DNA from 2 places in the Planococcus sp. 11815 genome. Region 2 is predicted to be linked to the other one. Evidence: riboswitches for the same ligand, from Rfam matches in the RefSeq annotation. Region 2 holds a riboswitch; the other holds the start of a gene.
The links. Region 2 has a riboswitch for thiamine pyrophosphate ahead of tenA (thiaminase II). Riboswitches for the same ligand answer to the same signal wherever they lie in the genome.

Region 1 (4,202 bases), 780 kb from region 2:
CAGAATAGTTATGCAGGCCTGCCGAAAACTTTATATGCCCCGATGGAGGCCAATCCGGTTTCATCGCCTGAACTCGTTATCGCAAACCGAGCATTGGCAAAATCACTTGGCCTGGACCCAGCACGGCTAGACAGCCCTGAATCACTGCAAATATTTGCAGGCAATCAATTTCCTGAAGGCAGCTTCCCGCTCGCCCAAGCCTATGCCGGCCATCAATTCGGCCAATTTACGATGCTCGGCGACGGCCGTGCCATCTTAATCGGTGAACAGCAAACACCGGATGGCGAGATTTTCGATGTCCAATTAAAAGGCGCCGGCATCACGCCTTTTTCCAGAAGCGGAGACGGCCGTGCGGCACTCGGGCCCATGCTGCGGGAATACATTATCAGCGAAAGCATGCATGCGCTCGGAATTCCAACGAGCAGAAGCCTTGCAGTTGTGTTGACAGGAGAAAAGATTCAGCGCTACTCTGCAGAACCTGGAGCGATCCTGACGCGGGTGGCCTCAAGCCATATCCGTGTCGGCACTTTTCAATTCGCAGCGAAATACCGTTCGACTGAAGATTTGAAAGCTTTGGCGGATTATACGATCAAACGGCATTTCCCAGAAATCTCCGGTCCAGACCGCTATATCGAATTATTCCGCCAGACAGCGCAGCGGCAAGCTTCACTCATCGCGAAATGGCAGCTCGCCGGTTTTGTCCACGGCGTCATGAATACGGACAATATGGCGATCAGCGGCGAAACGATCGACTATGGCCCGTGCGCTTTTCTGGACCGCTATGATGAATCCGCGGTCTTCAGCTCGATTGATGCTGGCGGCCGTTATGCTTATCGCAACCAGCCGCTCATCGGCGGATGGAATTTAGCGCGTTTTGCAGAGTCCCTGTTTCCTCTTTTAGATGAGATTCCGGAAAAACAGGCCTTGTCGTCTCTCCAAGGAGCGCTTGAGGAATACGTAAGTTCAGAAAAACGATTTTATTTAGCAGGCATGCGCGAAAAATTGGGCTTGTTTACCGAAGCGCCAGGAGACGAACAATTGATCGATGACTTGCTGGCATTGATGCAGGAAAAGCAAGCGGATTATACCAATACATTCCGTTTCTTGACTTTCGAAGCAGTGGAAGAGCCCCAACTGGCAAACGACCCGGCTTTTAAAGAGTGGCATAGCCGCTATAAAGCCCGTCAGCAGCAAGAAGGCCGCTCGGCACAAGAAATCCTGGAATTGATGAAAAGCCGGAATCCGGCCGTCATCCCGCGTAACCACCGCGTGGAAGCGGCACTGGAAGCGGCAGCGCAAGGCGATTATGAAGTGATGGAAAATCTTTTGGATATCCTTCGAAATCCATACTCCCATTCCGAAGAACAGCAGCCCTATACGGCCCCTCCACCGCCTTCGACGCCTCCATACCAGACCTATTGCGGAACATGAACCAAAAAATCCCCTGCCTTTTCATCGGCAGGGGATTTTCTCTATTGCGCTTGTCTGTTCGATCACTGTCCGTCTGTGACTTCAGTGACACTGACCATTTTCACTTCGTCCATCTTGAATTGGTAATACGTATCGTTGTCGCCGATAAATTCGCGGAAATCATCCGCATCCAGACCGCTGACCGCTTGTTTTGGGGTATCTGCTTCGACGGTGCTGACCGCTTCGACGCCTGCGCCGAAATGATAAACGACGCGGAATTTTTTTGTTGATGCCATAATAATTGGATTCCTCCTCAAATGCTTGTCTGCTTTAGGTTTACCCGATTTTTTAGGGAGTATTCACCTCAGCCATCACTTTCTCATTGTCGTTGAAAATAGGAGAACCCCTTTACTTGGAAAAGTATTTGGCTTAGACTTTAGCCATCGGGCAAACCCGACACTTAAAACCGCATACAGTTTTTCTGCACTGGGGGTGCATGTTTTGCTGAGATGAGAGCTTTCGCTCCGATCCCTTATGACTCGATCAGGTTAGGACCTGCGTGAGGAAGTGCGGTGACTTTCCGACATGACTACGAAGTAAGGTAAAGTGGCTGCATCTTCACGGATGCGGCTTTTTTGTGCATATTTTTAGGAGGGATTCTAAATGGAACCAACTTCATGCGGCAACAGCCCGATCGTCGGATTTCGCTTTTCCTTGCATCCGATGAGCGGAAATTTTATCAAGATCATCAAAAGCGCGTTAAAGGATACCGATACATCCCATGTGTGGATGCAAACCGATGATGTCTCCACCGTCATCCGGGGCAAACAACAGCATGTCTTCAATGTTGCGAAGGCGCTCACTCTTCATGCGGCGAAGACAAAGGAACATATCGCCCTGTCCGGCACCTTTTCAGCTGGATGTCCTGGAGATACCGCGGGCGATGTGTATTTGGAGACACCCGCTAAACCGGCAAACCAAGACCGTACCGAGCAATATGTTTCATCGCAATTCGCGCTTTACCCGATGAACAACCCCGACTATATGGATGTCATCTACCGCGAAGTGGAACGTGCCAAAGAGTTCGGCGTGTGGAACGATTCCATGCAATACGCTAGCGGCATTCACGGGGATATCCATGAGGTCTTTTCTTTTTATGAAACCTGCTTTTCGAGCGCACGCTCTGATCAATATCCCCATCTAGTGATGACCGTTTCCATGAGCATCAACAGTCCTTCACATAAAACGGGCGCTGAAAATTTTTCTTAAAGAATAAATTACCTTGTGACCCTAAATGTTGGTCATACAAAAACAACACCCCGCAGTTGGATCGTTCTCTGCTGGGAGTGTTGTTTTGGTTAACATAATAAGATTATCTTCAAACTGTTTTCAACTCTCGATTTTGCCGTAAGTGATTTCGTCTTCATCCTGTACATCAACGCCGTTTTTGACGTGGACAATGGTCCGCAAGATCAATTTGGCATTTACGTTTTCCAGCACCCACCGCTCATCTGGGACAATCTCGAATTGCTGCATGACGGTGTTCTTTGATTTCACGGCCCCCGCAAATTCCAAGCTCTGCTTGGCAACTGGCGTTTCATAAAAATCAAAATCGCTGTCTTCCCGGTAATCTTCCACTAAACGAATCACTTGCAGTTCGATATAATCGATTTCCTGATCGCCGCTTCCACCGTCTAAATAGACAGTCCCATTCAATGTTTCGCCTTCTTCAAGATGCGGCCTTTCCACTACAGTGTCCACTTTGATCGAACCGATGCCGATTGAAGATAAAAAGTCTTTGAATTTCATAAAAATCTATACCCCCAAAATTTGATAATTCTCCATACCACTTTTTCCTTGCCTTTAAACGGCACTCTTAAAGCTCAGTATAATCGTATTGTTTATCCAAGTCTGTCTCATAGCGGTTATAACGCCGTTTGAACAACTTGTACAAATGGCTGACGATGACCCGCAGCAACGCGTACATCGGGATCCCCAAAATGACTCCGACGACGCCAAACAAGGAGCCTGCCGTCAATAGGACGAAAATGATCGTGACAGGGTGGATGTACATCGTCTTGCCCATCACTTGCGGCGAGATCAAATTACCCTCCACCAGCTGCACAACGGTCCACACAATCGCCAGTTTCACGAGCATGAACGGCGAGGTAACAAGTGCAATGATCGCAGCGGGCGTAATTGCGATTGCTGGACCGATATAAGGAACGATACTGGTCACCATCGCCAAGGCGCCAAGCAGCAGCGCATAATCCATGCCGATGATCAAAAAGCCGATATAGACCATTACGCCGATGCAGAATGCCACGATGAGCTGGCCTTGAATATAGGCCCCCAATTGTTTGTCTGCATCCTTTAAAACTTCTCTTGTATCGTCGCGGAACCTCGGCGGCAACAGTTTCAGGAAATAGTCCGGAAGCTTATCGCCGTCTTTCAATAAATAGAACAGGATAAACGGAACGATGACAATCGACAAGATAACGCCCGTAATGGTTGAAATCCAGCTGGTGACGCGCGAAATGATGCCTGTCACTGTCGCTTGCAATGTATCCGCGATGCTGGTCGGCAAAGTGGCAATCAACGCTTCGATATTGAAGCTTGAATCCCGGTAATAATCACCGACAAAGGAATTGCGCAAGAACTGGTCGATATTATTCAATAAGCGCATGAAATAATCCGGAAATTCCTCGATCAAGTTCTGGAACTGGTCCCTTAAAAATGGAAACACAAGGACGCTCAACAACGTCAAGAGCCCGATACCCCCAAGGAAGATA
Region 2 (4,202 bases):
GTTCCTTTTTCAATTATGGCTTGCTATAATGAATGCACATTAACGGAAGCGGGTTGAGACTATGGACAAACGGATGATGCACTGGCTGATGATTTTCCTGTCAGCGATGATCCTCGCGGCTTGCGGAGGGACAGATACAGAAGCACCGCCATCAGCTGAAACCGAGCAGGCGGATTCACCGGTTGATACGGCCGCTCAGGAAAAAGCGGTGATGATCGCGAATGCGAAGACGCATGTCTACACGATCTATACCGATTTCGAGCAAGGCTCCGGCTTTTTGTACAATGACCAAGGCGATATCTTGACGAATGCCCATGTGGTGCGCGATGCGACCTTTATTGCACTCGTCAATAGCGACGGCCAGGAGTTCGCAGGCAAAGTGATCGGCATATCGCTTGATGAAGATCTGGCGCTGGTCCGTGTCGAGGACCTCGCAGGAAAAGAGCCGCTCGAGCAGGAAATGGAACCGGTCGATATCGGAACGCCGGTCATCGCTATCGGCAGCCCGGAGAACGCAGCGAACACTGCGACCGAAGGGGAAATTACCGATACCGGCGTCGATTTTTCGGAAATGTTCGTCTATACGGATCTCTATGAAATGAATGCCTTGATCAAGCAAGGCTCGAGCGGCGGGCCGCTTTTGGATGCAAGCACCGGCAAAGTGCTCGGCATCAATTCGGTCATGCTCGAGGACAATCCCGAAATCGGCTACACGATCCCGCTGTACTTGAAAAAGGAAATGTTGGATAGCTGGGCGAATAATCCGGAACCGCTTCCCGAGTCGCAATTGGTCGAACCGTCCGTGAAGGATGCCTATTTTGATGAAGCGTTGCTGGAGAGTTTCATCGAAGCCTATTATGACTTGCTGCCGTATTCCATGAATGATGAGCAACTGAATTATTATTCTTCGTATTTAGTACCGGGAAGCCAGGCAGTTGAAGAAGTCGACAGTGTTATACAAGAGTATTCAACAGAGGGCCGCGTGTATGATTCGGTCGTGCCGGAAGTCACTTCCGTCGAGATTGAAGGCGATGCCGCATATGTGGAAGCAGGCGCTGTGTTCAATTACCATGAAGCAAACGGCGAGACCGGAACGATCGACCACCGCCGCCGTTACACTGTCGTGATTGATGAGTACGGGGATTATCAGATTGAATATGTGGAAGAACGATAAAGGGCCTTCAGTTATGGAGGTTCTTTTTTTTTTGTGAAGGAATTAAGTGTGGATGAGCTTACGTTGCAGGGGCATGCTTGCCGAGGGGCGGGCGTCGAGCCCTTATGGCTATGCCATATAGGTCTCGCCAGTCCCGCGCGATCCCTCCGGCGTCAGCCCCTTCCACTACAGCTCTATATTTGAAATGACAATGAATTACATAGCCCATTAAATTTCATATGCATAAAATGATGACTTCTAAGAAAATGGATTAAAACGGACGAAGTCAACAAAATGACTAACCTAATCACATATTTGGCAAACCCAATCTCTCGCATTATGCATTCCAAAAAAACCTTAATTTCAAAAAGTTTTGAATTCAAAAGCCAGTTATGGTATTCTATTGCCGACAATAAAAAATATCGCTATTCCACTAGGGGAGCCATGTTGGCTGAGACGGACAAGAGTTCGGACCCTTTGAACCTGATCTGGATTATACCAGCGTAGGGAAGTGGGCGAATTGTGAGCCTTTCTCCAATTTCTTCAGCTGACCTTTATCGCCGCTTCCTTACCTGGGAAGCGGTGTTTTATTTTGCCCAAAAAAGGAGAGAGCGACATGACATTTTGTAAAGAAGTCCGGTTGGAATGTGCAGATTTATGGGACGCCAGTTTTGAACACCCGTTTGTGAAAGGCATCGCGAAAGGCGATTTGCCGCTCGATGTTTTCAAGTTCTACGTTATGCAAGACGCCTATTACCTGACGCATTTTGCGAAAGTCCAGGCGATCGGTGCCACCAAAGCCAAAGACCTTAAGACGACGCAGTCATTTGCGCATCACGCAGAACAGACTTGCGCCGCGGAACTCGCGCTTCATGAATCGTTCATGGAATTGCTCGGGGTGACCGGGGAAGATTGGAGACTATTCGAACCGTCGCCGCACGCGTATGCTTACGTTTCGCATATGTACCGCTCCGCAGAAGGCGACTTGGCCGACGTACTCGCCGCACTGCTTCCGTGTTATTGGCTTTATTATGAAATCGGCGAACGTTTGAAGACGGCGACACCGGAAGAACCGATTTTCCAAAAATGGATCGGCACATACGGTTCCGAATGGTTCGGGGAACTCGTCAATGAACAGATCGAACGCATGGACCGATTGGCTGAAGGATTGCCGGAAGAGCGGCGCAACGAATTGAAAAAGCGCTTTATGAGAAGCAGTTATTATGAATGGCAGTTCTGGCAGCAAGCGTGGACGATGGAAACCTGGGAACTGCCCGTGAAAAAGGAGAGTGTCCGCCATGCTTAGGGAATTGCGCGCACGGAAGCCATTGATTCATTGCATCACCAATCACGTCGTCTCGAACTTCCAGGCAAACGGCTTGCTCGCGCTCGGCGTCTCGCCGGTCATGGGCGACGAACAACAGGAAGTCGCTGAACTCACAGGGCACACCGATGCCTTGTCGCTCAATATCGGCACAATCACGGAGCGCTCTTTCGAAAGCATGCTCATCGCGGGACGCGCCGCGATGAAAAAAGGCATCCCGATTGTGTTGGATCCGGTCGGTGCCGGAGCGACAGCTTATCGTTTGCAAGCCGTAAAACGATTGCTGACGGAACTCGATATCACGCTACTCCGCTGCAACGCAGGCGAACTCGCGGCCATTGCAGGAGAAGAGTGGCAAGCACGCGGCGTCGACGCAGGCGAAGGACAAGGCGATTTGGAAGCTATCGCTAAGCAAGTTGCTGATGAATACCAAACAATTGTCGCGGTGACAGGCACAAGCGATTTGGTGACGGATGGTGAACGGACCGAGCACATCACAGGCGGAGACCCGTTGATGGCGTCGGTCACCGGAATGGGTTGTTTGCTCAGTGCGGTACTTGCAGCATTTTTAACGGACGAAGAATCTACCCCGCTTGATGCGCTTGCATATGGTTTGCAGATTTATGCGAATGCAGGAAGCCGTGCATCGAAAATCGCCTTGAACCCGGGAACTTTCCAAATGGCCTTTTTGGACGAGCTATCGAAACGTCAGGAGGCGGCACTTTATGGACGCTAAAGCGCAAGTATTGACCATCGCCGGATCTGATTCAGGCGGTGGAGCGGGGATACAGGCGGATTTGAAAACCTTCCAGGAACTCGGCGCATTCGGCTGTTCTGCAGTAACGGCGGTGACTGCCCAAAACACGCAGGGCGTTCACGGTATTTACCCGATGGACCGGCAAGCGGTCAAAGAACAACTCGATGCGATTGGAACCGACTTCGATATCCGTGCGCTCAAGACCGGCATGCTGTTTGACGCGGGCATCATCGAAGAAACAGCGATAGGCATCAAACGCTACGGCTGGGACAGGCTCGTCATCGACCCTGTCATGATCGCAAAAGGCGGCGCTTCCTTGTTGCAGCAGGAAGCGGTCGAAGCAATTAAAACCTTGCTCGTCCCGCTCGCTGCCATCATCACCCCGAATATCCCGGAAGCGGAAGTGTTGAGCGGCATAGACATCACAGACGACGCCTCGCGCAGAAATGCGGCGGAAGCGATCTTATCGCTCGGAGCGGAAGCGGTGGTCATCAAAGGCGGCCATAGCAGTGACCCTGACGTTGCAGAAGACTTTTATCTAGATCAACAAGGTACGGTGATCTTGCTGCGTTCGGAGCGTCTTCAAACGGAACAGACGCATGGCACGGGCTGCACGTTTTCAGCGGCATTGACAGCTGAACTCGGCAAAGGCAAACCCGTGGAAGAAGCTTTGTTCACCGCCAAGGAGTTCATCCAGGCAGCACTCGCGTATCCGCTTAACATTGGGTATGGCCACGGCCCGACGCATCATGCGGCGTACAAAGAATCTATTGAAAAGGAAGTGGTTCATCTTGTTCGGGAATCCAGCGATTTATTTTCTAATGGGTACGACAAACGCAGGTACTAAAGAGCCGCTCGCCTTGCTTGAAGAAGCGCTTCAAGGCGGCATCACCCATTTCCAGCTGCGCGAAAAAGGGCGAGGCGCATTAACGGGCGATGCGCTTGTGGAGTTCGCCGCAAAGTGCAAG

Region 1: another riboswitch for thiamine pyrophosphate. It lies ahead of M1Q06_RS09070 (YkoF family thiamine/hydroxymethylpyrimidine-binding protein); the one in region 2 lies ahead of tenA (thiaminase II).

What each region holds. Positions count from the first base shown of each region.
Region 1 covers NZ_CP096991.1:1,777,370-1,781,571, forward strand. Annotated here, with positions in the region: gene M1Q06_RS09060 (protein adenylyltransferase SelO) at 1-1,431, shown strand, start outside; gene M1Q06_RS09065 (hypothetical protein) at 1,494-1,706, opposite strand; TPP riboswitch at 1,889-1,993, shown strand; gene M1Q06_RS09070 (YkoF family thiamine/hydroxymethylpyrimidine-binding protein) at 2,074-2,679, shown strand; gene M1Q06_RS09075 (sporulation protein) at 2,800-3,219, opposite strand; gene M1Q06_RS09080 (AI-2E family transporter) at 3,287-4,202, opposite strand, start outside.
Region 2 covers NZ_CP096991.1:2,558,189-2,562,390, reverse strand. Annotated here, with positions in the region: gene M1Q06_RS12995 (S1C family serine protease) at 62-1,174, shown strand; TPP riboswitch at 1,579-1,680, shown strand; gene tenA (thiaminase II) at 1,770-2,459, shown strand; gene thiM (hydroxyethylthiazole kinase) at 2,452-3,213, shown strand; gene thiD (bifunctional hydroxymethylpyrimidine kinase/phosphomethylpyrimidine kinase) at 3,203-4,081, shown strand; gene thiE (thiamine phosphate synthase) at 4,056-4,202, shown strand, end outside.